Regions from separate parts of the Lentzea sp. NPDC058436 genome, predicted to be linked through region 1. Evidence: riboswitches for the same ligand, from Rfam matches in the RefSeq annotation. Region 1 holds a riboswitch; each other region holds the start of a gene.

Region 1 (9,386 bases):
GTGCGACTTCTTGCTCAGCACGGCAGGTGCGGCGGCGAGAAGGCCGTAACTGTTGGGGTCACCGAACTTCAGGTCCGGCACACCCGCGCCCTGCACGTCCCACGGCTGCGAAGGCGCCGGGTTCGCCTTGATCCACGCGACGGCCTCGGAGATCAGTTCCTCGCGCGTCTCCACGACCTGGTGCACGATCCCGGCCTGCAGCGCGCGTTCCGGACGGAGCTGCTTGCCCTCCATGAGCAACGGCAACGCCTTCTGCACGCCGAGCAACCGCACCATGCGCGTGACGCCACCACCGCCGGGCAGCAGGCCGAGCGTCGCCTCGGGCAGACCCACGCGGATCTTGTTGTCGTTCAACACGATCCGGCGGTGCGAAGCGAGCGCGATCTCGAACCCGCCGCCCAGGGCGGTCCCGTTGATCGCGGCCACGACCGGCTTGCCGAGCTTCTCCAGCCGGCGCAGCTGGGACTTGAGCTCCTCGACGCCTTCCAGCGCCTGCGAGGCGTTCTCCGGCGTGATCGCGATCAGCACGTTCAGGTCGCCGCCGGCGAAGAACGTCTTCTTGGCGGACGTGATGACCACGCCGGTGATGTCGTCGGCTTCGAGCTTCGAGACCGCGTCGCCCATCAGCTCGCGGTACTCGTCGTTCATGACGTTGGCGGAACCGGACATGTCCATCGTCAGCGTGACGATGCCGTCGGAGTCCTTGTCGTAGTGGAAGGGCATGCCTCAGACCCTCTCGATGATCGTCGCGATACCCATGCCGCCGCCCACGCACAGCGTGGCGAGCCCGCGGCGCAGGTCCCGGCGCTCCAGCTCGTCCAGCAGCGTGCCGAGGATCATGCAGCCGGTGGCGCCGAGCGGGTGGCCCAGCGCGATCGCGCCGCCGTTGACGTTGACCTTGTCCTCGGGGATGTCCATGTCCCGCAGGAACTTCAGCACGACCGAGGAGAACGCCTCGTTGACCTCGAACAGGTCGATGTCCTCGACCGAGAGCCCTGCCTTGTCCAGTGCCTTGCGCGCGGACGGCGCTGGCCCGGTGAGCATGATCGTCGGCTCGGTGCCCACGACGGCGACCGAGACGATCCGGGCGCGCGCGGTCAGTCCGAGAGCCTTGCCCGCCGCCGCGGACCCGATCAGCATCGCGGCCGAGCCGTCGACGATCTGCGACGAGTTGCCCGGCGTGTGCACGTGGGAGATGCGCTCGACGGTGGGGTAGCGGTCGATCGCGACGGTGTCGTAACCGAGGTCGCCGTGGAACTGGAAGCTCGGCTTGAGCCTGCCCAGGGACTCCACGGTGGACTCGGGACGGATCGTCTCGTCCTCCTTGAGCACCACCGTGCCGTTCTGGTCGACGACCGGCACGACGGACCGTTCGAACCAGCCGTTCTTCTGCGCCTCGAACGCGCGGGCGTGCGACCGGGCGGCCCACGCGTCGACGTCCGTGCGCGAGAAGCCCTCCAGCGTCGCGATCAGGTCGGCCGAGACGCCCTGCGGCACGAACGACAGGTCGAAGTTCGTCTGCGGGTCGATCGCCCACGCGCCGCCGTCGGAGCCCATCGGCACGCGCGACATCGACTCGACGCCACCCGCCACCACCAGGTCCTCGAACCCGGACGCGACCTTGGCCGCGGCGAGGTTCACCGACTCCAGGCCGGACGCGCAGAAGCGGTTGAGCTGCACACCGGCGGGACGCTGGTCCCACCCGGCGGCCAGCACCGCCGTGCGGGCGATGTCCCCGCCCTGCTCGCCGAGCGGAGACACCACGCCGAACACGACGTCGTCCACCGCGGAGGTGTCGAGGGAGTTGCGTTCGGACAGCGCGCGCAGCACGCCGGCGGCCAGATCGACGGGCTTGACGCTGTGCAGCGACCCGCGCTTCCCCTTGCCGCGCGGCGTGCGCACCGCGTCGAAGATCAAGGCTTCGCTCATGACACCACGCTAGGCCCGCCGCTGGTGGCTGGCCATGACCGTGAAGGGTGACCGATTAGCTCACCGCGAGCTGCAGGTACTCGGGATCCTCAGTCTCGACGAACCCGAGCCTCTTGTAGAGCCTGCGCGCAGGCAGGTTGTCCACCCACACGCGCAGGCGCACGACCTTCCAGCCCTCCTCCACCGCCCACTCCAGCACGGCCTTGAGCAGGCCCTCGCCGAGCCCGCGGCCGCGGTGCGACGGCCGCACCCACATCGAGTAGAGGTAGAGCCCCTCCGGCTTCGCCGTGGCCGCGACCAGGGCGACGGGCTCGTCGTCGAGCGCGACGACCTTCAGGCCCTCCGCGGCGCGCTCCCGCCACTCGGTCTCGTCGTACTCCTGCTCGACCGCCAGCGTCGACCCGAACTCCTCGGGGTCGCTCGACAGCGCTTCCAGCCGGATGTCGCGCCACAACCGCCACTCGTCCGGCGCGACCTGATGGATCTGCATACCGGGCAGTCTGGACGACGGGGTGGGAATTTCGCTCAGTTTTTCGGGTGACGGCCTGGCGCGGCGGTCATGGCGTGGATCACCGCCCGGTGGTTTCGTGGACCGCATGGCAGAGCGTCGATCGCGGTGGATGGACAGCGACCTGGACCAGTTGCGCCAGCTCGCGCGCACGTTCTTCGAGAAGGAGGTCACGCCGCACGCCGAACGCTTCGCCGAGCAGAAGCAGGTCGACCGCGAGCTGTGGCGCAAGGCCGGTGAGCTCGGCCTGCTGTGCCTCTCCATCCCCGAGGAGTACGGCGGCGGTGGCGGCACGTTCGCGCACGAGGCCGTGTTGCTGGAGGAGCAGGCACGGGCCGGCGACAGCGCGTGGGGCAACAGTGTCCACAGCGGCATCGTCGCCCACTACCTCAACTCCTACGGCACCGAAGAGCAGAAGCGGCGCTGGCTGCCCAAGCTCGCGTCCGGCGAGTACGTCGGCGCGATCGCCATGACCGAACCCGGCGCGGGCTCCGACCTCCAGGGCATCCGCACGAAGGCCCTCAAGGACGGCGACGAGTACGTCATCAACGGCTCGAAGACGTTCATCACGAACGGCGTGCACGCCGACCTGGTGATCGTCGTGGCCAAGACCGACCCCGCGCAGGGCGCCACCGGCATCTCGCTGCTCGTCGTGGAGAACGACATCCGGCGCGGCCGCGTGCTCGACAAGGTCGGCATGAAGGGCCAGGACACCGCCGAGCTGTTCTTCGACGACGTCCGCGTGCCCGCCGCGAACCTCCTCGGCGGGCAGGAGGGCCTCGGGTTCGTCCAGCTCATGCAGCAGCTTCCGCAGGAGCGCCTGATCATCGGTGTCTGCTGCATCGCGGGCATCGAGGCCGCCGTCGACCTCACGCTGAAGTACGTGAAGGAGCGCACGGCGTTCGGCAAGGAGCTGATCAAGTTCCAGAACACCCGGTTCAAGCTCGCCGAGTGCGCCACCGAGGCGGCCGTGACCAGGGCGTTCATCGACGAGTGCGTCGAGAAGCACCTGCGAGGCGAACTGGACGTGCCGACCGCCGCGATGGCGAAGTGGTGGGCGAGCGACCGGCTGAGCAAGGTCGTCGACGAGTGCGTGCAGCTCTTCGGCGGCTACGGCTACATGAACGAGTACCCGATCGCACGTGCCTGGTCCGACGCCCGCGTCCAGCGGATCTACGGCGGCACGAACGAGATCATGAAGGAAATCATCGCGAGGTCCCTGTGAGCGGGCCGCTGGCAGGACTTCGAGTCGTCGAGCTCGCGGGCCTCGCGCCCGCGCCGTTCGCGTGCATGGTGCTCGCCGACCTCGGCGCGGACGTGGTCCAGGTGCACAAGCCGGGAAGCCGCTCGACCGTCCCCGGCGACTTCCTCGGCCGCAACCGGCGCTCGATCGCGATCGACACCCGCAGGCCGGAGGGCGCCGAGCTGGTGCTGGGGCTCGTCGAGCGCTCGGACGTGCTGGTCGAGGGCTTCCGGCCGGGTGTGACCGAACGCCTGGGCATCGGGCCCGCGCAGTGCCTCGCCCGCAACCCGCGCCTCATATATGGACGCATGACCGGCTGGGGCCAGGACGGGCCCCTGTCCGACCGCGCCGGGCACGACATCAACTACATCGCCGTCGCGGGCGCTCTGGAGCCACTGGGCCGGGCCGGCGGGCCGCCGTCGTTCCCGATCAACCTGCTCGGCGACTTCGGCGGGGGAGGGCTGCTGCTGGCCCTCGGCGTGCTCGCCGCGCTGTACGAGAGGGAACGCTCCGGGCGCGGCCAGGTGGTCGACGCCGCGATGGTCGACGGGGCTGCGTTGCTGACGACGTTCCTGCACGGGATGCGCTCGGCGGGCATGTGGTCGGGTGGCCGCGGCGAGAACATGCTCGACGGTGGAGTGCCGTTCTACGACGTCTACGAGGCCGCGGACGGGCAGTACGTGGCGGTGGGCGCGCTGGAGGAGAAGTTCTACGCCGACCTGGTGCGCGTGCTGGGCCTGGAGGAAGCACCCTCGCGCAACGACCCGGCGAACTGGCCCGAGCTGCGCGAGCGCATCGCGGCGGCGGTGAAGACGCGGTCCAGGGACGAGTGGGCCGACCTCGCGCGGGACACGGACGCGTGCCTGGCACCGGTGCTGACCCCGGACGAGGCGGCGCGTCACCCGTACAACGCGAGCCGCGACACCTTCGTGGACGTGGCGGGGGCACTGCACCCGGCGCCGGCGCCCCGGTTCGACCGCACTCCCGCCGCCGTTCCGACGTCGCCGGTTCCGACGGGGACGAACACCGCGGAAGTGCTTGCCGACATGGGTGTGGCGGATGCCCGAATTATGGAACTACGACGGTCTGGAGTAATTGGATAATGCCCGGGAGCGCATTTATTGCGCCACAACGGCGTGACGGTGCGTGATGGGACACGTTCGGCATCCGGGTGAGGCCCGGTGCAACAGTCTCTCTTCCAAGCTGTGGGATGCGAGGGTCCTCGTGTTCACCTCGTGCCCAGGACATCGGCGCTGTTGACGCCCCTCTTTAGCCGCCATTCGGGTGACGTTGGCCGTCCTGCAGGCGTGCGTCGCTGGTGGATCTTAGGGCGAGTTGGGCGTGGTCGTTGTTCATCGCAAGGGTGAATGAGGGACCATGACGGGTGACACGGGCGGTCCGCCGCCTGACCGGTGAACCACACGGACGGAGAGGTACCTGTGAACCTCAAGAAGGTGCTAGTGCTGGCGGGCGTCGCGCTGGTGCTGTTCCTCCTGATCACCCGGCCAGAAGAGTCCGCCTCGGCGGTCCAGACGGCTCTCGGCTTCCTGCGGGACGGCGCGGAGTCGATCATCACCTTCGTCCGGAGCCTCTTCGGGACGGCCACCCCTCTCGCCTAGTGACGGAGGGTGATCTTCGGCCGTTCGCGTTGAGCCGGACGGGTGGAATGAGGCCAATCACGCACTGGTAACGGGTGTTCTGGGGATTCAGGGTCTGGCGATTGTCAGACCTACCGAATACCTTCCGCTGCAATGGCCGATCCCCGACCGACGAGGAGGCATTGATGGTCGAGGACTCCGGGGTCCACGAGCTGTTGCAGCAGTGGGCGGCTGAACGGTCTGATGACGCAGAGATGCAGGAGGTGAACCGGATCAAGAACGCGTGGCTCGCGGAGGCTCCCCCCTCGGCGCCTGGCATCCCCGTCCAGCGGGGCGGCAGGAGTGGGTCGCGTGGCTTGGTCAAGGTCGACTCGGCGGATCCGGCCTACGTGGCCGCGATGCGCAAACGGGCGCCGGAGGCACCCGAGGCACTGCTCGCCGCCGCGGCGAGCTACTGGCAGCTGGTGGGCGACGTCGCCGAGGCCGAGCAGTGGTGGGACGCGGGCATCAGCCCGTTGGACCAGCGCGCGCTCGACTACCGCGCGGCCGGCCTGTCTCCTGCCGATCTCGGGAGGCGCCTGGGACCGATGACGGTTCTCCAGCACCTTCGTCGTGGCTCCGCCGCGGCCTGGTGCGTCGCACGTCTGCAGAGGCAGCGCCGGGACGGCGTGGCGTAAGTGGTCGACGGGCTCTCGGAGGCGAGAGCCCTGCAGTTCCCCTCACGGGTGGCCTCCTCTTCGCGGAGGCCTCACCCAAGTAGTGTGGAGGTCGTGCGCGGCCTCCTTACTCCCCAGCGTGTGCTGATCGCGTTCGCCTGTCTGGCGGCGCTGATCGTCTGTTGCGGGCTCGCGTACTGGCAGTGGCAGCGCTTCGAGTCCGCCAGCGGCACGTTCCAGAACCTCGGGTACGTGCTCCAGTGGCCGCTCTTCGGCCTCTTCCCGCTCTTCATGGTGTGGCGGTTCCGCCGTCTCGCCCGTGAGCGTCGTGACGCGGCTCTCTCACCTGAGCCGGTTGCGCCTGCTCCGAAGCCGGTAAGTACGGTTGTCGCCGTCAAACCCGCGCCTGTCGAGCACTTCGACGATGACGAGGACGCGGAGCTCGCGGCCTACAACCGCATGCTCGCGGACCTCAACGCGCGGGACGGTCGTTGAGCGAAGGCGGGCAGATGAAGGGTGCGTTGACCCGGTTCAGGGTCATGGCTTACGTGGTCGGAGTCTTCCTGCTGCTCCTGGTCGTGGCCATGGTGCTCAAGTACGCCGCGGACATGGACGGCGCGATGAAGGTCGTCGGCCCGGTCCACGGCTTCCTCTACGCCATCTACCTGGTGATTTCCGTCGACCTGGCGCTGAAGCTGCGCTGGTCGATCAAGGGCACCGCCCTGGTGCTGCTCGCCGGCACCGTGCCGTTCCTGTCGTTCTGGGCGGAGCGCAAGGTGGTGGAGAAGACCGCGCAGGGCGTGCCACTGTGACGTTTGGCCTGCTAGCGTCTGGGGCTACCAACTGAACACGGCCGTTGATGTCGCGCGGGAGAGCTCCCTTCGGTGGGAGCGCCGAAGGAGCAACTCCTCCCCGGAATCTCTCAGGTACAAGTACCGCGCGACGAAGGCAACTCTGGAAAGCAGGCTGCTCGGCAGCCTCGCCCACGGTGCAAGCCACTTCGGTGGTGAAGCTCTCAGGCTCATGACAGAGGGGGAGGCTCGCTCTAGTGAGGAGTCTCCGATGGACCGTGTCATTCTTCTGATGCCTCAGCCGGCCGCGTCCGGCTCTTCGGCGCACCCTGGAGGAGCGTTCTGATGTCCCGCCTCACGCCTCTGAACGCCGAGCACGAGCAGCTCGGCGCGATGTTCACCGACTTCGCGGGCTGGCGGATGCCGCTGCGCTACTCGTCCGAACTTGCGGAGCACCACGCGGTGCGCACGACCGCGGGCCTGTTCGACCTCACGCACATGGGTGAGATCGTGCTGACCGGCCCGGCCGCGGGCGAGGCCCTCGACTACGCGTTGGTGGGCCACATCTCGGCGCTGGCCGTCGGCAAGGCGCGCTACACGATGATCACCCAGGCCGACGGCGGCGTGATCGACGACCTGATCGTGTACCGCCTCGGCGACGAGGAGTTCATGGTCGTCGCGAACGCCTCCAACGCTTCAGTGGTGGCCGAAGCCCTCGTCGAGCGTGCCGCCGGCTTCGACACCGTCGTCACCGACAGGTCGACCGACTACGCGTTGATCGCGATCCAGGGTCCGAAGTCGGTCGAGATCCTTTCGGGGCTGACCTCCACCGACCTGTCGACGGTCAAGTACTACGCCTCCTACCCGTCCACGGTGGCCGGCGTCGAAGCGCTGCTCGCCCGCACCGGCTACACCGGCGAGGAGGGCTTCGAGCTCTTCGTGGCACCCGCCGACGCACCCGCCGTGTGGGCCGCGCTGCTGTCCGCGGGCGAGGCGCACGAGCTCAAGCCGTGCGGTCTCGGCTGCCGCGACACGTTGCGTCTCGAAGCCGGAATGCCCTTGTACGGCAACGAGCTGACGACGTCGCTCTCGCCGTACAACGCGAACCTGGGCCGCGTCGTGAAGCTCGACAAGCCTGGCGACTTCGTGGGCCGCGACGCCCTGACCAAGGTCGCCGAGTCCGGTGTGGACTCGGTCCTGGTCGGCCTGAAGACCCCCGAGCGCCGCGCCCCGCGCCACGGCTACGCGGTGCTCAACGGCGACGAGGTCGTGGGCGAGGTGACGTCGGGCGCGCTGTCCCCGACCCTCGGCTACTCCGTCGCCATGGCCTACGTGACCCGTGCCAGTGCCGAGCCGGGCACCCAGTTGCTGGTCGACGTCCGCGGCAAGAAGCAGCCGGTCGAGGTCGTCGCACTTCCGTTCTACAAGCGCGCCAAGTAGGGAGATCTTCCAGATGTCCGACCAGTTCAACGCTTCCCTCGCGGAGTACGACCCCGAGGTGGCCGAGGCCGTTGCGGCCGAGCTGGCACGCCAGCAGGGCACTCTCGAGATGATCGCCTCGGAGAACTTCACGCCCGTCTCGGTGCTCCAGGCCCAGGGCTCGGTGCTGACCAACAAGTACGCCGAGGGCTACCCCGGCCGCCGCTACTACGGCGGCTGCGAGCACGTGGACGTCGTAGAGCGCCTCGCCATCGAGCGCATCAAGTCGCTCTTCGGCGCCGGCTTCGCGAACGTCCAGCCCCACTCCGGCGCGCAGGCCAACGCCGCCGCCATGTTCGCGCTCCTCCAGCCCGGCGACACGATCCTGGGCCTGGACCTCGCGCACGGCGGCCACCTGACGCACGGCATGCGCATCAACTTCTCGGGCAAGCTCTACAACGTCGTCCCGTACCACGTCGCGGACTCGGACGGCCGCGTCGACATGGCCGAGGTCGAGCGCCTGGCCACCGAGCACCGCCCGAAGCTGATCGTCGCGGGCTGGTCCGCCTACCCGCGCCAGCTGGACTTCGCGGAGTTCCGCCGCATCGCGGACTCGGTCGAGGCCTACCTGATGGTCGACATGGCGCACTTCGCCGGCCTGGTGGCCGCGGGCCTGCACCCGTCGCCCGTGCCGCACGCGCACGTCACGACGACCACGACCCACAAGACCCTCGGCGGCCCCCGCGGCGGCGTGATCCTGTCGAACGAGGCGGACATCGCCAAGAAGATCAACTCGGCGGTCTTCCCAGGCCAGCAGGGCGGCCCCCTGGAGCACGTGATCGCGGCCAAGGCAGTGGCGTTCAAGCACGCCGCGTCGCCGGAGTTCGCCGACCGCCAGCGCCGTACGCTGGAAGGCGCGCGGATCCTGGCCGACCGGCTGTCGCAGGCCGACGTCGCCGATGCCGGCGTGAAGGTGCTGACCGGGGGCACCGACGTGCACCTGGTTCTCGTGGACCTGGTCTCGTCCGAGTTGGACGGCAAGCAGGCCGAGGACGTGCTGCACCAGATCGGGATCACGGTCAACCGCAACGCCGTTCCGAACGACCCGCGTCCGCCGATGGTGACGTCCGGGCTGCGGATCGGTACGCCGGCGCTTGCCACGCGTGGGTTCGGCGAGGTGGATTTCGTCGAGGTCGCGGATGTGATCGCCGAGGCTTTGAAGCCTGGTGCTGCGGTTGAGGA
Region 2 (9,386 bases), on a different contig from region 1:
ACGAGAACGGCGTGGAGGCCGCGCTCGGTCAGGTCCTGTCGACCAAGGCCTGACCGGGGCGCGGCTCAGCCCCCGTTGAAGCGGTCCGGGTCGGGGCCGGTGCGGGTGCCGTTGTCGAGCTCGGTGATCACCAGCATGTCGTCGGGTGCCAGTTCGAAGTCGAAGATGTCGATGTTCTCCTTGACCCGGTAGGGCGTGACGGACTTCGGGATCACGACGCTGCCGAGCTGGACGTGCCAGCGCAGCACGATCTGCGCCGGCGTCTTGCCGTACTTGTCGGCCAGGCCGACGAGGTCGGGCTCGCGCAGCAACCTGCCCTGGGCGAGCGGTGACCACGCCTCGGTGACGATGCGGTGCGTGACGTGCACCTTGCGCATCTCTTCCTGCTGCAGCAACGGATGCAGCTCGATCTGGTTCACCGCCGGAGTGGTCGGGAACTCGTCGAACAGGCGCTGCAGGTGCGGGGTGTGGAAGTTCGAGACGCCGATCGCGCGCACCCGGCCGTCGGCGTACAGCTGCTCCAACGCGCGCCAGCTCTCGGCGTAGAGGTCGCGCTTCGGGGTCGGCCAGTGGATGAGGTAGAGGTCGAGCACGTCGAGACGCAGGCGGCGCATGCTCTCGTCGAACGCCCGCAGCGCCGAGTCGTAGCCCTGGTCGGCGTTGCGCAGCTTGGTGGTGACGAACAGGCCGGGGACGCCGGCGATCGCGTCGCCGACACCGGACTCGTTGCCGTAGGCCGCGGCCGTGTCGATGCTGCGGTAACCGGCCTCGATCGCCGTCGTGACCGCACCGGCCACCTGGTCCTCCGGCACCTGGTAGACGCCGAAGCCGAGTTGAGGGATCCGTACTCCGTTGTTCAACGAGATCAGCGGAACCATGCGGGTAGCTTCGCACCGTTGTAGACGTCCTGCATCGCCTTGATGATGTCGGCCAGTTCACGCCGGAACTCGTTTGGTGCCAGGACTTCCACGTCCGCACCGAATTTGAGCAGGTCAGCCGTGGCGTGCCTGGTCGACTCGGTGGGGAAGCCGAACTCCTCACCGGGTTCGGGCGCCAGCTCCCGGATCACGCGTGCCTGGTAGCCGCTGAGCAGGTACTGGGTCTTGTCCAGCCCGGACCGCGTCATGCGCACGGTGACGCGTTCGCCGTACATGCGCGCCTCGAACCGCTCCGACCAGTCGGCCCAGAAGCGCGCGAGGTCGAAGTCCTCCGGACGGTCGAACGTCTCGGGCAGGGCCTGCAGCGTCAGCACGCGGGACACGCGGTAGGTGCGGCCGCTGCCGACGAAGTACCAGGTGCCCGCCTTCAGCACGAGCCCGTACGGGTCGACCTCGCGTTCGACGACCTCGTTGCCCCACCGCTGGTAGGTCATCCGCACGCGGCGCTGCTCCCAGACGGCGTCGGCGATCGTGGCGAGGTGCTCGGTGGGTTCGTCGCCGCGGAACCACGTCGGGGTGTCGAGGTGGAACCGCCTGCGGATCTGCTCGGCGCGGGAACGCAGTTCGGTCGGCAGCGCGGCGAGGAGCTTGAGCTGGGCGGCGGCCGCGAACTCCCCCAGCCCCAGTGCCTCCGCCGGTCCGGGGAGGCCCGCGAGGAACAGCGACCGCGCCTCGCCGGTGGTGAGGCCGGTGAGCCGGGTGCGGTAGCCGTCGACCAGCTGGTACCCGCCGGCCGGGCCGCGGTCGGCGTAGACGGGGACGCCGGACGCTGAGAGGGACTCGATGTCGCGGTAGATGGTGCGGGGCGAGACCTCCAGCTCCTCGGCCAGTTCGTCGGCCGTCATCCGGCCCCTGGACTGCAGGAGCAGGAGGACCTGGAGGAGCCTGCCGGATTTCATGGAGCAAACCTGACACGATCTGTCAGGAATTGCCAGCAGAGTGACGGTCATGAAGGCAACCGGAACCATCGAAGTGAAGAGCTGGGACGAGAAGACCTGGGACGGCCGGTCCTACAAGGAGGTCGAGGGGCGCAAGCTCACCGAGGCGCACGTCCAGTTCTCGTACACGGGTGACGTGAGCGGCGTCGGCAGCTGCCGGTACCTCATGTACTACGGCGACGACGTGGCGTGGACGACCGCGATCGAGGAGGTCGTGACCGACGAGGGCACGCTGGTACTGCGGCACGTCGGCGCCTACCGGTCCGCTGTGGAGGGTTCCACCGAGGTCGTCGACGGCACCGGCAGGTACCTGAACGCGCGAGGTGCGGTGACGATCGACTGGGCGGAGGATGGCAGCGGCACCTACACCCTGGAGTACGAGGTCTGACCATGACCAACGCCCCCATCTACGACGCGGCCAAGCAGCGGATCACCTCGCTCGTCGAGGGCCGTGACCCGCAGACGCCCGTGGCGGCGACGCCCGGCTGGTCGGTCAAGGACGTGGTGGCGCACCTCGCCGGCGGTCTGCGCGACTTCGTGGACCGCCGGTTCGACGGTGTCGAGTCCGGCGAGTGGGGCGAACGGCAGGTGCGCGACCGCCGCGACAACTCGCTGTCCGACGCCTTCGCCGAGTGGGACGCGAACCTGGACCTGGCCCGGCCGTTGTTCGACACGCCGATGGGGCCGGTGCTGGTGTCCGAGGTGGTGGCGCACGAGCACGATCTCCGTGCGGCACTGGGGGTTCCTGGTCACCGGGACGGCGTCGAAGTGCGGGCGGCGCTGGTGCGGCCGTTGCAGGAGCTCGACAAGCGCATGCGGGAGAACGACGTGCCTGCGCTGCGGATCACGCTGGAGCACGGCGACCGCGTGCTCGGCCACGGCGACCCGGCGGGGACGTTGCGGACGACGTCGTTCGAGCTGGTGCGGGCCATCGGCGGGCGGCGGTCCGCGGACCAGATCAAGGCGATGGACTGGGACGGGGATCCGGACGTGTGGATCTCCGCGCTGGCGTTGTTCGGACGGCACCGCCCGGAGCCGTTCGAGGAGTAGCTTTCCCGCGTGACCGAGTGGCTCGCCGACACCCGCGACTCCTACGACACCGTTGCCGCCAGCTATGCCGAACTCACTCGTGACCTGCTGGCCGGTCTGCCCCACCTGCGGGCGGCGCTGCGCTTGTTCGCCGAGGAGGTGAGCGGGCCGGTCCTCGACGTCGGTTGCGGGCCCGGTGACATCACCGCGCGGCTGAACGACCTCGGGGCCGACGCGTCCGGGATCGACCTCTCCCCCGCGATGATCGCGCTCGCCCGGCGCAACCACCCCGAGCTGCGGTTCGAGGTGGGGTCGATGACGGACCCGCTGCCCGGACCGGTCGGCGGGATCCTCGCCTGGTGGTCGCTGATCCACGTGCCGGACGAGCTCGTGCCCGTCGTGCTCGGGCACTTCCACGACGCGTTGCGGCCGGACGGGTTGCTGCAGCTGGGTTTCCACGTCGGTGACCGCACGAACCTCAAGACGCAGGGCTACGGCGGGCACCCGATGCAGGTGAACGTGCACCTGCGCCCTCCGGACCGGGTGGCGCAGTGGCTGCGGGACGCCGGGTTCACCGTCGAGGCGCGGTGGCTGCTCGGAGAGGACGGCGCGATCCTGTTCGCCCGGCGCGGGTGAGACGATCTGCACCGTGTCGGACGAACAGACGTGCCAGCGTTGTGGTGAGACGGTCGAGCTGGAGGCCGAGGACTTCGCGCTGTTCGAGCGGATGCACCCGGACTGCTTCCACTTCGCGTTCGAGCACGACCTGGCGAAGCCGGGCCTGAGCCCCGACGAGAACTGCGGCGACGACGCCTGTCCCGTCGGGGCCTGAAAGCCCTCGATCAGCTGCTGTACGCCTCAAGCGGCGGGCAGGAGCAGACCAGGTTGCGGTCGCCCTTCGCGCCGTCGATGCGGCGGACCGGCGGCCAGATCTTCGGGGTCGCGCTCTGGCCGGCGGGGAAGACGGCCTCCTCGCGGGTGTACGGGTGGTTCCACTCGCCGACGGTCACGCAGGCCGCGGTGTGCGGGGCGTTGCGCAGCGGGTTGTCCTCGACGGGCCACTCGCCGGCGCCGACGCGGTCGATCTCGTGCTTGATGGCGATCATGGCGTTGATGAACCTGTCGATCTCGCCCAGGTCCTCGGACTCGGTCGGCTCGACCATCAGCGTGCCGGCGACCGGAAACGACATGGTCGGGGCGTGCAGGCCGTAGTCGGCGAGGCGCTTCGCGACGTCGTCCACCGTCACGCCGGTGGCCTTGGTGATCGGGCGCAGGTCGAGGATGCACTCGTGGGCCACGAAGCCGCCCTCGCCGGTGTAGAGGACCGGGTAGTGCTCGTCCAGGCGCCGTGCCACGTAGTTCGCGGCGGCCACGGCCGTCAGGGTCGCGCGGCGCAGGCCGTCGCCGCCCATCATGCGCACGTACGCCCACGAGATCGGCAGGATCGACGCGGAACCCCACGGGGCCGCGGAGATCGGGCCGACGCCGGTGGCCGGGCCCGCGGTGGGCTGCAGCGGGTGGTTCGGCAGGAACGGCGCGAGGTGCTCGCGGACGCCGATCGGGCCGACGCCGGGGCCGCCGCCGCCGTGCGGGATGCAGAACGTCTTGTGCAGGTTCAGGTGCGAGACGTCCGAGCCGAACTTGCCGTACCTCGCCAACCCGATGAGGGCGTTGAGGTTCGCGCCGTCGACGTACACCTGGCCGCCCGCGTCGTGGACCAGGCCGCAGACCTCGCGGACGGTGTCCTCGTACACGCCGTGGGTCGACGGGTAGGTGATCATGATCGCGGCCAGGTCGTCGGCGTGCTCGGCGACCGTGGTGCGCAGGTGGCCCATGTCGATGTTGCCCTTGTCGTCGCACTTCACGACGACGACGCGCATGCCGGCCATGACGGCGGACGCGGCGTTGGTGCCGTGGGCGGACGACGGGATCAGGCAGACGTCGCGGGCGGCGTTGCCGTTGGCGCGGTGGTACGCGCGGATGGCGAGCAGACCGGCGAACTCACCCTGCGAACCGGCGTTGGGCTGCAGCGAGACGGCGTCGTAGCCGGTGACCTCGGCGAGCCAGGCCTCCAGGTCCGACACGATCTTCAGCATGCCGCGCGCGTCCTCGACGGGCGCGAACGGGTGCAGGCCCGAGAACTCCGGCCACGTGATGGACTCCATCTCCGCGGTGGCGTTCAGCTTCATCGTGCAGGAGCCGAGCGGGATCATGCTGCGGTCCAGGGCGACGTCCTTGTCGGACAACGCGCGCAGGTAGCGCAGCAGGGCCGTCTCGGAGCGGTGCGCGTGGAAGACCGGGTGGGTCAGGTAGTCCGAGGTGCGGCGCAGGTCGGCCGGGATGCCGTCGGCGGTGTCGGCGTCGATGGCGTCCACGTCGGCCTTGGTGACGCCGAACGCCTCCCACACGGCGATGATGTGCGCGCGCGTGGTCTTCTCGTCGCACGCGATGGCGACGACGTCGGCGTCGACGAGACGCAGGTTGATGCCGGCCGCGCGGGCCTTCTCGACGACGGCGGCGGCCTCACCGGGAACGCGGACCTCGACGGTGTCGAAGAACTCGCCGTGCACGACGTCCAGACCGGCCTCGCACAGGCCCGTGGCGAGCACGGTGGCCAGGCGGTGCACGCGGGTCGCGATGGCGCGCAGGCCCTCGGGGCCGTGGTAGACGGCGTACATGGACGCGATCACGGCCAGCAGCACCTGAGCGGTGCAGATGTTGGACGTGGCCTTCTCGCGGCGGATGTGCTGCTCGCGCGTCTGCAACGCGAGGCGGTAGGCCAGCGAGCCGTCCGCGTCGACGGAGACACCGACGAGACGGCCGGGCAGCTGACGCTCCAGACCGGACCGGACGGCCATGTACCCGGCGTGCGGGCCGCCGAAGCCGATCGGCACGCCGAAGCGCTGCGTGGTGCCGACGACGACGTCCGCGCCGATCTCACCCGGAGCGCGCAGCAGGGTCAGCGCGAGAAGGTCGGCGACGACCACGGCCTGCGCGCCCGCGGCGTGGATCTCCTCGATCAGACCGGCCTGGTCGCGCACCACACCGGACGCGCCGGGGTAGGACAGCAGCACGCCGTAGAAGTCGCCACCGAGGCCCAGGCCCTCGATGCCCTGCGACAGGTCGGCGACGACGATCTCGATGCCGAGCGGCTCGGCGCGCGTCTCGATCACGGCCAGCGTCTGCGGCAGCGTGTCGGCGTCGACGACGAACTTGTTCGACTTGGACTTGCCGGCGCGGCGCACGAGCGTCATCGCCTCGGCGGCGGCGGTCGACTCGTCCAGCATGGACGCGTTCGCGGTCGGCAGGCCCGTCAGGTCGCCCACCATCGTCTGGAAGTTCAGCAGCGCTTCGAGGCGGCCCTGCGAGATCTCCGGCTGGTACGGCGTGTAGGCCGTGTACCAGGCGGGGCTTTCGAGCACGTTGCGCAGGATCACGCCCGGCGTCACGGTGTCGTAGTAGCCGAGGCCGATCATCTGCGTCATCGGGCGGTTCTGCGACGCGAGCTCACGCAGCTCCGCGAGCGCCTCGGTCTCGGTGGCCGGCGCGGGCAGGTCCAGCACGAGGTCGCGTTCGTGGATGGACGACGGAACCGCGTGCTGCGCCAGTTCCTCCAGCGATCCGACGCCGATGACGTCGAGGATGCGCGCGAGTTCGGCGGGGCGCGGACCGACGTGGCGGTCGGCGAACGGGGTGCCGTGCTCGAGAGCGGCGAGCGGAATGCGGTCCTGCGTCATCTAACGCCTCCGGGGGTGGCTGCGGGCACACTGGTCCTGTGCCCTCCCCGCTCTGTCCGTACCCCGGCTGGGGCGCCTGAGAGGTTCACCCGTTGCGAGAACGGGCTTTCACCGTCGGCGGGATTCCCTTGCGGGAGTCCACTTTCCAGAGGCGTCTCGCTCTGGCGGTCCTGGATGCCTGAGAGGTTCCCGGGGAGGGACTTGCTCCTTCGGCGCCGGGCTCGTGACCCGGTCTCTCCCGCCTGAGTTCAGCGACTACCCGAGAAGAATACCCGCAGGCAGCCCGGGTAGTCGCTAGGGACGCGACCTACGTCTCAGTGGCGAGACCGGCGAGCGCTCCCGCGACGGGGTCCGCCGGGTCGTCGCGCACCGCCGCGAGCAGGTGCCGGGTGCTCACGATGGCGTCACCGCGCCGGGCCGCGACGAGCTTCGCGCGTTCCACCGCGCGGTCGACCGAACCGCCTTCCGGCAACGCCGCCGGGTCCACTCCGGCCTCGCGCAACGCCGCCGCGCCGTCCGACTCGAACTCCGGCTTGAGCCTGCGGCCCGCGACCTTCAGGTGGTGGTCGACCGTCAGCACCGCCTCCACGAGGTCGCGGGACGAGAAGTCGCGCTTCGCGGCCACGGCGAGGAGCTGGGCCTCGGCGCGCACGACGGTCAGCAGCGGGCCGCCCAGTCCCTGACCCTTCGCGACCAGGCGCATCAGCCAGCGCACGTACCCGCCGCCGGCGTCCCCTTCGAGCGCGCCCGCCTTGCGCAGCAACCGGACGGCCCTCGCCTCCTCGACCTCGGCGTGGGGTCGCGCGGCATCGGCTCGTACGGCGGCGGCCGTCGCCTCGACGTCCACTCCGCGCAGCAGGAACAGGTCGGCGGCACGTCCGGAACGCTGCTTCAGCAACGCGAGCGAGAGGTGGGTCGTGGTCAGCACGCCGTCGCCGGCCTGGGCGAACGCCGCGAGCAGGCACTCGTGCAGCGCACGGCTGACGGGCGGCACGGTCTCCAGGGCGAGGCGGTCGCAGGAGACGTTCAGCAACGCCGTGACGTCCGGATGAGCCTCGGGAACGACACCGCCGTCGTCGTCGGCCCAGGTCTCGGTCCCCCGCGCCATCGCCTGGGCCCGCAGCGACTTCACGCCGAGCTTGCGGCCGGGCCCGGTGGTGTCGATCAGCGAGATCAGCAGGTTCTCGGTGCCGACGAAGCCGAACTCCAGCCGCACCGCGCGCTGCGCCGCCGCTTCCAGCACCTTCACGACCTGATAGGAGGGGGTGTGCGTCATGCGGAGAACGCTAGGGGCGCAGCGGTTCCGCTCGCTTCTGCCGACCGGCCATCCCACGGCGCCAGTCGGCCACGGTCGTCGGGCCGGTCAGCCGGTGGCGCGCTCGCGACGGCGGCGGGTCAGCTCGTCCTCGGTCATCGGGGCGATCTCGACGCCGTCCGCTCGTTCGGCCGGGAACTCGTGGATCGTGCCGGAGATCTCGCGCATCGCACCGCTCACCGCGATGCCGAACACGCCCTGACCGCCCTGCAGCAGATCAACGACCTCTTCCGGTGAGGTGCACTCGTAGACGGTGGTGCCGTCGGAGAACAGGGTGATCTTCGCCAGGTCCTGCACGCCGCGTCGGCGCAGGTGGTCGACCGCCACCCTGATGTTCTGCAACGAGACACCGGTGTCCAGCAGCCGCTTCACGACCTTGAGGACCAGGATGTCCTTGAAGGAGTACAGCCTCTGGCTGCCGGAGCCGTGCGCCATCCGCACCGTCGGCGCGACCAGCCCGGTCCGTGCCCAGTAGTCGAGCTGCCGGTACGTGATGCCCGCGACCTGACACGCCGCGGGTCCTCGGTAACCGACGAGCTCGTCCGGCAGCGAGGAGTCCGGGAACAGTTCACCCTGCAGCCCGGATTCGGCCCTCAAGGGCGCTTCCTCGACCACGCCTGCCTCCCCTCGGAACGGCCACGAAACTCATGACCGTCAAGCCGCCGCGTCCGCTTTCACGGCGCGGCGACGTCCACTCGAGTTCGACGGTAGGACCGGTCCGAGGGCAGGTCAACGCGACGCGCGGGGAGTGTCGACCCTCAACCTCAGGTGGAGAGTCACACCGTCACCCGAACTAGCACGTTCAGGTGACGTTTAGTGATCGTTTAGCGGTCAAAACGACCGTAAGTAGTCCGATGGAGGGACGTCCAAACGAACTGCCTCGTGCCCTAACGAGACGCAGTGCGACACACCCGGAAACTCAGGTGTCCGCGCCCCTGAAGTCCTCGGGGGAGACCGAGTCGAGGAACTCGCGGAACTTCTCCACCTCGTCCTCCTGCTCGTCCGGGATGATCAGGCCGGCCTCGGCGAGCACGGCCTCCTCGGCGTGGATCGGCACGCCGACCCGCAACGCCAGCGCCACCGAGTCGGACGGCCGCGCGGACACCCGCACGTCGCCGTCGAACACGAGCTCCGCGAAGAACGTGCCCTCCTGCAGGTCGGTGATCCGCACCTGCTCCAGGTTGCGTCCCAGCGCCCCGATGACGTCCTTCAACAGGTCGTGGGTGAGCGGACGCGCGGGACGCACGCCCTGCTGCTCGAGCGCGATCGCCGTGGCCTCGACGGATCCGATCCAGATCGGCAGGTACCGCTCGCCCTCGGTTTCCCGCAGCAGGAGGATCGGCTGGTTCTGGGGCAGCTCCACCCGGACGCCCACGACGCGCATCTCACTCATCGGGTCTCGCCTCCCTCTGACTCGTTGGGGAGTACC
Region 3 (9,386 bases), on a different contig from region 1:
CTCATCGGAACCCTGCCGATCTGCGCCGCGTACGTGTTCGCCGGATCGAAGGCCGACACCGTCGAGCAGATCGTGATGATCAGCGCCGCCGGATTCCTGTTGACGGTCGGCCTCTTCTACCTCCTGCGCCGGCTCGTGAAGGCGGCGCCTTAGGAAAACCCTTTGCGCGGTGTGGTTGTATGAATGAGCGCCCGGTGCGCAGTGGAGGGTTACTTCCGGTGAATTCTCAGGTTCAACTCCTGAGGCCGGCTCCGGCCGGTCTCTGCTCACCTCGGTGAGCACGTCACCTTCCACGATTTGATCTCGGGCGTCCAAAACTCCACATCGGCTTCGAAATCAATTCGCTGGCGCGGTGTGGTTGCATTGAAATCGCACCCGGTGCGAAAGTCCACGGTTACTTCATTCGAGTTGAAACCAGACCGTGGGCGCGTTTGACCTCGGGAGCGCACAACTTCACACGTGTCCGGTGCGAAGCAGAGGGTTACTTCCACTGTTAATGGGCGGGTTGCGGGTTCGAGTCCCGTCAGTCGTTCGGCGGCTGTAGCTCAACTGGCAGAGCAGCAACGTACCTTCCGCGACTTTGATCTCGGACACGTGTGGAGTTCGTGGGCTCCCCTTTTGTTTCTCCGAGGGGGAAGAGCCGATGGCGAAGTTCAACATCTTCCGCGCACGTCCGGCGGGCACCAGCCCTGTCGCCACGGCGCCCGAACCGACCGCCCGCACCTACGAGGGCGGCGACGGCTACGCGCGCGACACGAAGTCCGAGCTGTTCCTGCTCGCCGTGTCGAACATGGGCGGCGAGGACACGTTCTACGAGTCCGGCCGCAAGCGCGACAACCGCTTCGCCGCGCTCGTGCACTCCGCGGCGCTCGCGGATCCCGAGTGGACCGCGCGCCTGCTCAAGTGGCTGCGCAGCGAGGCGAACATGCGCACGGCGTCCCTCGTGGGCGCCGCGGAGTTCGTCCTCGCGCGCCTGGTCGCCGAGTCCGACGCGGGCGTCACCAACCGCGCCGTCGTGGACTCCGTGCTGCAGCGAGCGGACGAGCCGGGCGAACTCCTCGCGTACTGGACCGGCCAGAACGGCCGCCGGGTGCCGAAGCCGATCAAGCGAGGCATCTCGGACGCCGTCCAGCGGCTCTACGACGAGCGCGCGGTCCTCAAGTGGGACAGCGACGCCCGCGGCTTCCGCATGGCCGACGTGCTCAACCTCGCGCACCCGTCGCCCGGCGCGTCCTGGCAGGGCTCGCTCTTCCAGTACGTGCTGGACCGCCGCCGCTCCCCCGACGTCGAGGTGCCGGAGGCGCTACGCGTGGTCGCGGCACGGCGTGAGCTGATGGCGTGGCCGCTGGAGCAGCGCCGGGCGTTGTTCTCGCGTCCCGACGCGGCCGACGTGCTGCGCTCGGCGGGGATGACGTGGGAGGCCGTGGCGGGATGGCTGCAGGGCCCGCTCACCCGTGAGGTGTGGGAGGCGCTGGCGCCGTCCATGGGATACATGAGCCTTTTGAGAAACCTCAGGAACTTCGACGAGGCCGGCATGTCCGACGAGGCGGCGGCCGCCGTCGCGACGCGTCTGGCCGACCCCGGCCAGGTCGCGCGCTCGCGGCAGTTCCCGTTCCGCTTCCTGTCCGCGTACGAGGCGGCGCCGAGCCTGCGCTGGGGCCACGCCCTGGACCAGGCGCTGCAGGCGTCGTTGAGCAACCTGCCCGCGCTGCCGGGCCGTTCGCTGGTCCTGATCGACACCTCGGCGTCGATGACGGGCGGCGCGATCTCGGCGCGTTCGAAGGTCACCCCGGCCAAGGCCGCGGCGGTCTTCGGCGTGGCGCTGGGCGCGAAGGGCGAGCAGGTCGACGTCGTCGGGTTCGCGGACGGCACGTTCCGCCACGACGTCGCGCGCGGGGCATCGGTGATCCGCGAGGTCGGCCGGTTCCTCGAGCGGATCGGCGAGGTCGGGCACGGCACCGACATCGTCGGGTCGCTGCGGCGCTCGTACAAGCGGCACGACCGCGTGTTCATCATCTCGGACATGCAGACGATGTCCGGGTACTACGGCAACGGCGTCTCGGACGTCGTGCCGGCGCACGTGCCGATCTACGGCTTCAACCTGGGCGGGTACCAGCACGCCGCGTACGCGACCGGAAAGGCCAACAGGCACGAGTTCGGCGGCCTGACGGACGCGACGTTCCGCATGGTCCCCCTTCTCGAAGCAGGTCAGAACGCCACCTGGCCGTTCTGACGGTGTGAGGGTTCTCCTGACGCGGAGAACCCTCACACTTACTATCAGTAAGCGTCCCCACCAGCTATGATGTCGACATGGAGTACAACGTGTTCGCGAAGGCGTGCCCGTCACGTCCCTTGCTGGAGCACGTCACCGGCAGGTGGGGCGGCCTGACGATGGGCGTGCTCGTCGACGGTCCGCTGCGGTTCAACGAGCTGCGCCGCCGCGTCGACGGGGTCAGCGAGAAGATGCTGTCCCAGACGCTGCAGGCGCTCGAACGCGACGGCCTCGTGCACCGCGACGCGCAGCCCACGAACCCGCCGCGGGTCGACTACAGCCTCACGCCGCTCGGCCGCGAGACGGCGGAGCGGTTGCTGTCGTTGATCCACCTGCTGGAGGCGCGGATGCCCGACGTGCTGGACGCGCAGAAGGCGTACGACGCGCGTTGAAGGGCTGTGGGCTCTGCTGGACCGAGGCCGAACTGGCGCTGCTCGACGGTGATCCGGCGCTCGTGCCGGACAAGGTCGTGTGGCAGTTCGCCTGGGAGGTCGAGGACCACTTCGAGCCCGAGGAGTACGGGCCTGCCTGGCGCCGGCTCGGGTACCGGGTGATCGGTCTGCTGGACGACGATCCCGACTCCCGCCTCACCATGGGACTGACGTGGGCGGGCTGGCAGGACTGGCCGGAGGCGGAACGCACCGCGCTGTACGAGCAGGTCACCGACGTCGTTCTGCGTGCAGCGGCGGACGAAAATCGCCTGCGCGACCTCGGTGAACTGCTCCAGGCGGCCGCGCAGCTCGACCAGAGCCTGACGCCGTGGCTGCGGCTGGCCGACACGCTCCCCGACGAGGTCGTCGAGCACCTCGCCGAGGAGTGGTCGGACGTGAACAGTGCGAACAGCACGTTCGGCACGTGGTTGCGCTGGACCGGTCCCACGCCTCAAGAAGAGGTCGAGGAGTGGCTCAGCACTCGATGACGTTCACGGCGAGCCCGCCGCGTGCCGTCTCCTTGTACTTCACCGACATGTCCTTGCCGGTGTCCCGCATGGTCTTGATGACCTTGTCGAGCGACACGAAGTGCGAGCCGTCACCGCGCAAAGCCATGCGCACGGCCGTGATCGCCTTGATGGACGCGACGGCGTTGCGTTCGATGCACGGGATCTGCACCAGTCCGCCGATCGGGTCGCACGTGAGGCCGAGGTTGTGCTCCATGGCGATCTCGGCGGCGTTCTCGACCTGTTCGGGGGTGCCGCCGAGCACCTCGGCGAGTCCGCCGGCGGCCATCGAGCAGGCAGAGCCGACCTCGCCCTGGCAGCCGACCTCGGCGCCGGAGATCGACGCGTTCTCCTTGAACAGCACGCCGATCGCGCCCGCGGTCAGCAGGAACCGGACGACGCCGTCGTCGGACGCTCCCGGCACGAACTTCGTGTAGTAGTGCAGGACCGCGGGGACAATGCCGGCCGCGCCGTTGGTCGGTGCGGTGACGACGCGGCCGCCTGCCGCGTTCTCCTCGTTGACGGCCAGCGCGAAGAGCGTCACCCAGTCCATGACCCGCAGCGGGTCGGTGACGAAGTGCTCGCCCTCCAGGCGTTTGCGCATCTCGGCGGCACGGCGGCGGACCTTGAGGCCGCCGGGCAGGACGCCGTGCTCGGTGCAGCCGCGTTCGACGCACTCCTGCATGACGTGCCAGATGTGCAGAAGTCCTTCGCGGACCTCGGTTTCCGTGCGCCACGACAGCTCGTTGGCCATCATGATCTCGCTGATCGACAGGCCGGTCTCGCGGCAGCGCGCGAGGAGCTGGTCGCCGGTCAGGAACGGGTGCGGCAACGGCGTCGAGTCGGGCTTGATCCGGTCGGTGCCGCTGGCGTTCTCGTCGACGACGAAACCGCCGCCGATCGAGTAGTAGACGGCGTGCTCGACCGACTTGCCGTCCGCGAACGCCTCGAAGCTCATCCCGTTGGGGTGCAACGGGAGTGACTTGCGGCGGTGCATGACGAGGTCGCGGTCGTGCACGAAGCCGATCTCGTGCGTGCCGCCGAGCTTCAGCCGTCCGCTGGAGATGATCTCCTCGACGCGACCGGCCGCGACGGCGGGATCGACCTCCTCCGGGAGGTTGCCTTCGAGGCCCAGGAACACGGCCTTGGGGCTGCCGTGGCCGTGCCCGGTCGCGCCGAGCGAGCCGAACAGCTCGACGTGCACGCGGTCCACTGTGGACGTTCGGTCGCCGAGCTTGTCGACGAACATGGCCGCCGCGCGCATCGGGCCGACCGTGTGGGAGCTGGACGGTCCGATGCCGACGGAGAACAGGTCGAAAACGCTGATCGCCACTGATCAGTCCTTCGTGGTGGTGGAGCGGTCAGTCAGGCGCATGTCAGTCGGTCTTGGTGAGCTCGGCGTACTTCGCCGCGGTCAGCAGGTTCTCGGCCGACTCGACGCGGACCTTGAACAGCCAGCCGGCGCCGTACGGGTCGGTGTTCACGACCGCCGGGTCGTCCACGACGGCGTTGTTGACCTCGATGACCTCACCGGTGACGGGCGAGAAGAGGTCGCTGACGGACTTGGTCGACTCGAGCTCGCCGCACACGGCGTTGGTGACGACCTTGGTGCCGACCTCAGGCAGCTGCACGTACACGATGTCGCCCAGCGCGTCGGCAGCGTACTCGGTGATTCCGCAGGTCAGCGGGTCCTGGGTGCCCGGCGTCCAGTCGACCCACTCGTGCTCGACGGTGTAGAGCAGGTTCTCGGGGAACTCCACGGCGCGACTCCTCTGGCTGTGACGGGTCAGGACAACTAGCGCCCCCTCCGCCGTGCAGAGTTGCCTACCCCGAGCGGTCTTGCTGCCTGAGAGTGTGCGGGAGCTTGCCCCTTCGGCGCCCCGACCAGTTCGTCGAGGTCTCTCCCACTCGGGTTCTGACGCTTTCGCGCCGCGGCCGGTGTTCAGTTCTCGGCGCGCACGCTATGTGCGGTCCCCGCCGGGTGTCAACGCCGGACGGGCGCGTGGAACGCGAACCACGTTCAGGTCGCTCTGTCCCAAGTGAACAATCCAGCTGGTACCGGATAGTGCTATCTGCACAGTGACATGACCTTGCGACTGGCTCACATTGTGAGATGTCGGCCACCGAACGGAGGAGTCATCGTGCGGATCGCAGTCCCCCGCGAGATCAAGAACCACGAGTACCGCGTCGCTCTCACCCCTGCCGGTGCGCACGAGCTGACGAGCCGCGGGCACGACGTGTTCGTCGAGCAGGGTGCCGGTCTGGGCTCCGCGATCACCGACGAGGAGTACCTCGCCGCCGGTGCCAAGATCCTCGCGACCGCCGACGACGTGTGGGCGGAGGGTGACCTGGTTCTCAAGGTCAAGGAGCCCATCGCCGAGGAGTACCCGCGTCTGCGGGCCGGCCAGACCCTCTTCACGTACCTGCACCTCGCCGCCGACAAGCCGCTGACCGAGGCGCTGCTCGCGTCCGGCACCACGGCCATCGCCTACGAGACCGTGCAGCTGCCGAACCGCGCGCTGCCGCTGCTCGCCCCGATGTCCGAGGTCGCGGGCAGGCTCGCCCCGCAGGTCGGCGCGTTCAGCCTGATGAAGCCCTCCGGCGGCCGCGGCGTGCTGCCCGGTGGCGTCCCCGGTGTCGCCCCGGCCCGCGTGGTCGTGATCGGCGGCGGCGTGGCGGGGGTCAACGCCGCCACCATCGCCGTGGGCATGGGCGCGGACGTGCAGATCCTCGACACCAACGTCGACCGCCTGCGCCAGATCGACGCCCAGTTCCAGGGCCGCCTCCGCACGCTCGCCTCGAACTCGTTCGCCATCGAGCAGGCCGTCCGCGAGGCCGACCTGGTCATCGGCGCCGTGCTCGTCCCCGGTGCCGCCGCGCCGAAGCTCGTGTCGAACGCGCTGGTCGCGGACATGAAGCCGGGTTCGGTGCTCGTCGACATCGCCATCGACCAGGGCGGCTGCTTCGAGGACTCCCGCGCGACCACGCACGCCGAGCCGACCTACGAGGTCCACAACTCGGTGTTCTACTGCGTCGCGAACATGCCGGGCGCCGTCCCGCGCACGTCGACCTACGCGCTGACCAACGTGACGCTGCCGTACGCGGTCGCGCTGGCCGACAAGGGCTGGACGCAGGCGCTGAAGGACGACCGTTCGCTGGCCCTGGGCCTGAACGTCCACGCCGGTCAGCTGACCAACGGCCCGGTGGCCGAGGCGACCGGCCTCCCGCACACGCCGCTGGAGAGCGTCGTCTGAAGACCAACTGAATGAATGAGGCCCCCGCACGCGTGAATCGCTGCGGGGGTTTCGCCTACCTGAGGGCGGCGACGCGCGCCTTGATGCCGTCGATCACGCAGTCCAGCCCGAACTCGAACTGGCTCTCCAGCGACCAGATCTCCTGCTCGTCCAGCATCCTGACGTAGTTCGGGTGCTTGTCCCGGTACAGGTCGGCGATCTTGGCCAGGTCCGGCGGCGGGGAGTCCATCCCGCCGCGGGCGATGAAGTTGACCTCGGCGATGACGTACCCGACGGCGAAGCTCGACACCGTCGAGACCGACTTGGCCGCCGCCGCGAGGGGCAGACCCGCCCGCAGCATCGGTTCGAACATCGAGTCCGACATCGCCACCGCCTTGGGGCCGATGCTGTTGAACTCGCCGATGTTCTTGACCCACCACGGGTGCTTGTGCGCGATCTGACGCATCGCGTGCATCATCCCGCGCACCGCGGTCTCCCAGTCGTCGTCCGGCCCCGGCAGGGGGAACTCGCCGTAGACCTCGTCGAGGCACAGCTCGATCAGCGCGTCCTTCGTCGGCACGTGCCAGTACAGCGACATGGGGGCCGCGCCGAGCTCCGCGGCGAGCCTGCGCATGGACAGCTTCTGCAGACCGTGTTCGTCCAGCATCTCCATCGCCTTGCGGACGATCACCTCACGGCTCAGGCCGAGGGGCTGGCCGCCGCCGGGCCTGGGTTTGCTGAACCACACGCTCTCCACGTCGACGATCCTATGCACGCCGGAGCAACACGCTGGCCACAACACCTCCCAGGAACACCGCGATCGCGCCGATCACGAGGCTGACGGTCATGCCGTTCGAGAACGCCTCGCGCACCACCGCGACGTCCGCGCCGCTGTGCAGGGCCTCGGACAGCGAACGCCCCGGCACGCCGTCCGGCAGCGAGGCCGCGAACCGCGCCGACAGCAGCGCGCCCAGGACGGCGATGCCGAACGAGGACCCCAGCTCCGACAGCGTCCCCGACAGCCCGGACGCGACGCCGGCCCGTTCCGGCGGGATCGACCCCATCAGCGCGTTGACCGCGACCGGTTGCGACACACCGACTCCGACGCCGATGAGGACCAGCCCCGCCAGCGTCGGCGGGTAGGTGGTGCCGATCGACAGCAACGCCACGCCGCTCGCGACGATCGTCATGCCGAGCAGCATCGCCCTGCCGGCGCCGAGCCTGATCACGAGCTGTCCCAACGTGTTGCTGGTGATCAGCAGCGCGATCGCCATCGGCGCCACGCGCACGCCGGCCTCCAGCGGGCTGTAGCCGAGCACGCCCTGGAGGTGTTGCGTCAGCAGGAAGAGCGAGCCCGCCATGCCGAACGCCGCCAGCACGCCCGAGGCCACGGCACCGGTGAACCGGCGGTTGTGGAAGAACGTCAGGTCGAGCATCGGGTCGGCGGTGTGCCGTTCCCACAACGCGAATCCGGTCATGGTGACCAGGCCGATCGCGACCGGCACGCCGAACTCGACCGAGCCGAACCCGTGCTCCGGCACCTCGATCACCGCGTACACGATCGACACCATGCCGATGATCGACAGGATCGAGCCGATCACGTCCGGCCTGCGCACGGCCGGGTCCTTGGACTCCGGCACCAGGAACGCGACGGCAGCGAGCGCGAGGACCGCCACCGGCACGTTGATCAGGAACACCGAGCCCCACCAGAAGTGCTTGATGAGCGCGCCGCCGATCACCGGTCCCGCCGCGAAGCCGAGGCTCGTGACGGCGGCCCAGATGCCGATGGCCTTGGGGCGTTCCTTGTCGTCGAACAACTGCGTCAGCACGGCGAGCGTGCCCGGCATCAGCACCGCGGCGCCGATGCCCATGAAGCCGCGGGCCGCGATCAGCGCCTCGGACGTGCTCGCCCAGGCCGCGACCGCGCTGCCCGTGCCGAACAGGACCAGGCCCGTCAGCAGCGCGCGCTTGCGGCCGAACCTGTCGCTGAGCGACCCGGTCGTGAGCAGCAGGCCCGCCAGTGCCAGCGAGTAGGCGTTGATCATCCACTGGATGTCGGCGGTGCTCGCGCCCAGACTCGTCGAGATGGACGGAATCGCCACGTTGAGGACGGTGTTGTCCAGCACCACCACCATCACGGACAGGCACAGCACGCCGAGAACGGCCCAGCGCTGCGGGTGCGGGCGCACCCCGACCTCTTCGGTCGTCGAAGTCATCTCCGGTCCCCCTTACAGTGTACGAGGACCTTACAGCGTACGAGAACGCCGGGCGCAACTGTTTTGAAGGCAGGACGTGCCGGAAAGTGGGAAAAATAAAGGGCGGCCGCGCTCAACCAGCCTGGGGGTCACTGGGAGCGGGGCCGCCGTCACCAAATATAGCGGGCTTCGTCGGGCCGCGCCCAGCACCCCTGCCGAAACGCGACCCAAAAGTTTCCCCGAGTGGACCACTGCCCGTGTCCGGCCCGTCCAGCAAACGAGTGAATTCCGCCGATCGCGGTGCGGCGAGCAGGGGGTTCGGCCGATGAAGACCAAGTCGGGTGTCCCTCGAAGGGAGATTCCATGGCTGAACCACAGGGATGGATCCACTGCCACGACCCGTTCGGTCGCGACAGATCGATGACCGTTCTGGTGGAGAACGACCGCGTCCTGCTGGTCACGCCTCCTGGCGAGACCGCTGTGATGTCCGCCACCCAGACGCGCCGCCTGGGCTCTTTGCTCGACCAGGCCACGGCGAAGATGTGATGGACGCGAGCTTGCGCGACGCGGTGCTGCAACGCCTGGCACTGCTGGACAAGGTCGCTGAGCAGGGTGAAGCCGAGGCGCTCGTTCCGTTGGCGCGTGCGGAGATCCACCGCCTCGCGGACGGCTGGCGCCTGCTGCTCACCGTGCACCAGCCCGACGAGGACGGCCGGTGCAGGGCGTGTCCCGGTTGGCTGCGCCGACGC

Evidence for each region. Region 1 has a riboswitch for glycine ahead of gcvT (glycine cleavage system aminomethyltransferase GcvT). Riboswitches for the same ligand answer to the same signal wherever they lie in the genome.
Region 2: linked by a shared signal. The riboswitch ahead of gcvP (aminomethyl-transferring glycine dehydrogenase) and the one ahead of gcvT (glycine cleavage system aminomethyltransferase GcvT) in region 1 are both predicted to bind glycine.
Region 3: linked by a shared signal. The riboswitch ahead of gcvH (glycine cleavage system protein GcvH) and the one ahead of gcvT (glycine cleavage system aminomethyltransferase GcvT) in region 1 are both predicted to bind glycine.

What each region holds. Positions count from the first base shown of each region.
Region 1 is NZ_JBHXLF010000015.1:608-9,993, reverse strand. It holds gene ACFWN2_RS34410 (3-hydroxyacyl-CoA dehydrogenase NAD-binding domain-containing protein) at 1-723, opposite strand, end outside; gene ACFWN2_RS34405 (acetyl-CoA C-acetyltransferase) at 727-1,929, opposite strand; gene ACFWN2_RS34400 (GNAT family N-acetyltransferase) at 1,985-2,419, opposite strand; gene ACFWN2_RS34395 (acyl-CoA dehydrogenase family protein) at 2,526-3,662, shown strand; gene ACFWN2_RS34390 (CaiB/BaiF CoA transferase family protein) at 3,659-4,783, shown strand; gene ACFWN2_RS34385 (hypothetical protein) at 5,120-5,299, shown strand; gene ACFWN2_RS34380 (transcriptional regulator) at 5,464-5,955, shown strand; gene ACFWN2_RS34375 (hypothetical protein) at 6,049-6,429, shown strand; gene ACFWN2_RS34370 (DUF3817 domain-containing protein) at 6,444-6,746, shown strand; glycine riboswitch at 6,792-6,882, shown strand; glycine riboswitch at 6,883-6,974, shown strand; gene gcvT (glycine cleavage system aminomethyltransferase GcvT) at 7,071-8,165, shown strand; gene glyA (serine hydroxymethyltransferase) at 8,179-9,386, shown strand, end outside.
Region 2 is NZ_JBHXLF010000003.1:900,923-910,308, forward strand. It holds gene ACFWN2_RS17955 (substrate-binding domain-containing protein) at 1-53, shown strand, start outside; gene ACFWN2_RS17960 (aldo/keto reductase) at 66-878, opposite strand; gene ACFWN2_RS17965 (helix-turn-helix transcriptional regulator) at 866-1,837, opposite strand; gene ACFWN2_RS17970 (DUF3224 domain-containing protein) at 1,887-2,264, shown strand; gene ACFWN2_RS17975 (maleylpyruvate isomerase family mycothiol-dependent enzyme) at 2,267-2,926, shown strand; gene ACFWN2_RS17980 (class I SAM-dependent DNA methyltransferase) at 2,936-3,541, shown strand; gene ACFWN2_RS17985 (hypothetical protein) at 3,555-3,737, shown strand; gene gcvP (aminomethyl-transferring glycine dehydrogenase) at 3,748-6,642, opposite strand; glycine riboswitch at 6,798-6,893, opposite strand; gene ACFWN2_RS17995 (Clp protease N-terminal domain-containing protein) at 6,950-7,918, opposite strand; gene ACFWN2_RS18000 (MerR family transcriptional regulator) at 8,006-8,572, opposite strand; gene ACFWN2_RS18005 (bifunctional nuclease family protein) at 8,877-9,350, opposite strand.
Region 3 is NZ_JBHXLF010000013.1:153,809-163,194, reverse strand. It holds gene ACFWN2_RS33520 (TVP38/TMEM64 family protein) at 1-153, shown strand, start outside; gene ACFWN2_RS33515 (TROVE domain-containing protein) at 644-2,233, shown strand; gene ACFWN2_RS33510 (winged helix-turn-helix transcriptional regulator) at 2,311-2,664, shown strand; gene ACFWN2_RS33505 (nucleoside-diphosphate sugar epimerase/dehydratase) at 2,661-3,191, shown strand; gene ACFWN2_RS33500 (L-serine ammonia-lyase) at 3,178-4,542, opposite strand; gene gcvH (glycine cleavage system protein GcvH) at 4,586-4,969, opposite strand; glycine riboswitch at 5,034-5,126, opposite strand; gene ald (alanine dehydrogenase) at 5,351-6,463, shown strand; gene ACFWN2_RS33485 (TetR/AcrR family transcriptional regulator) at 6,519-7,199, opposite strand; gene ACFWN2_RS33480 (MFS transporter) at 7,210-8,658, opposite strand; gene ACFWN2_RS33475 (hypothetical protein) at 9,001-9,183, shown strand; gene ACFWN2_RS33470 (hypothetical protein) at 9,183-9,386, shown strand, end outside.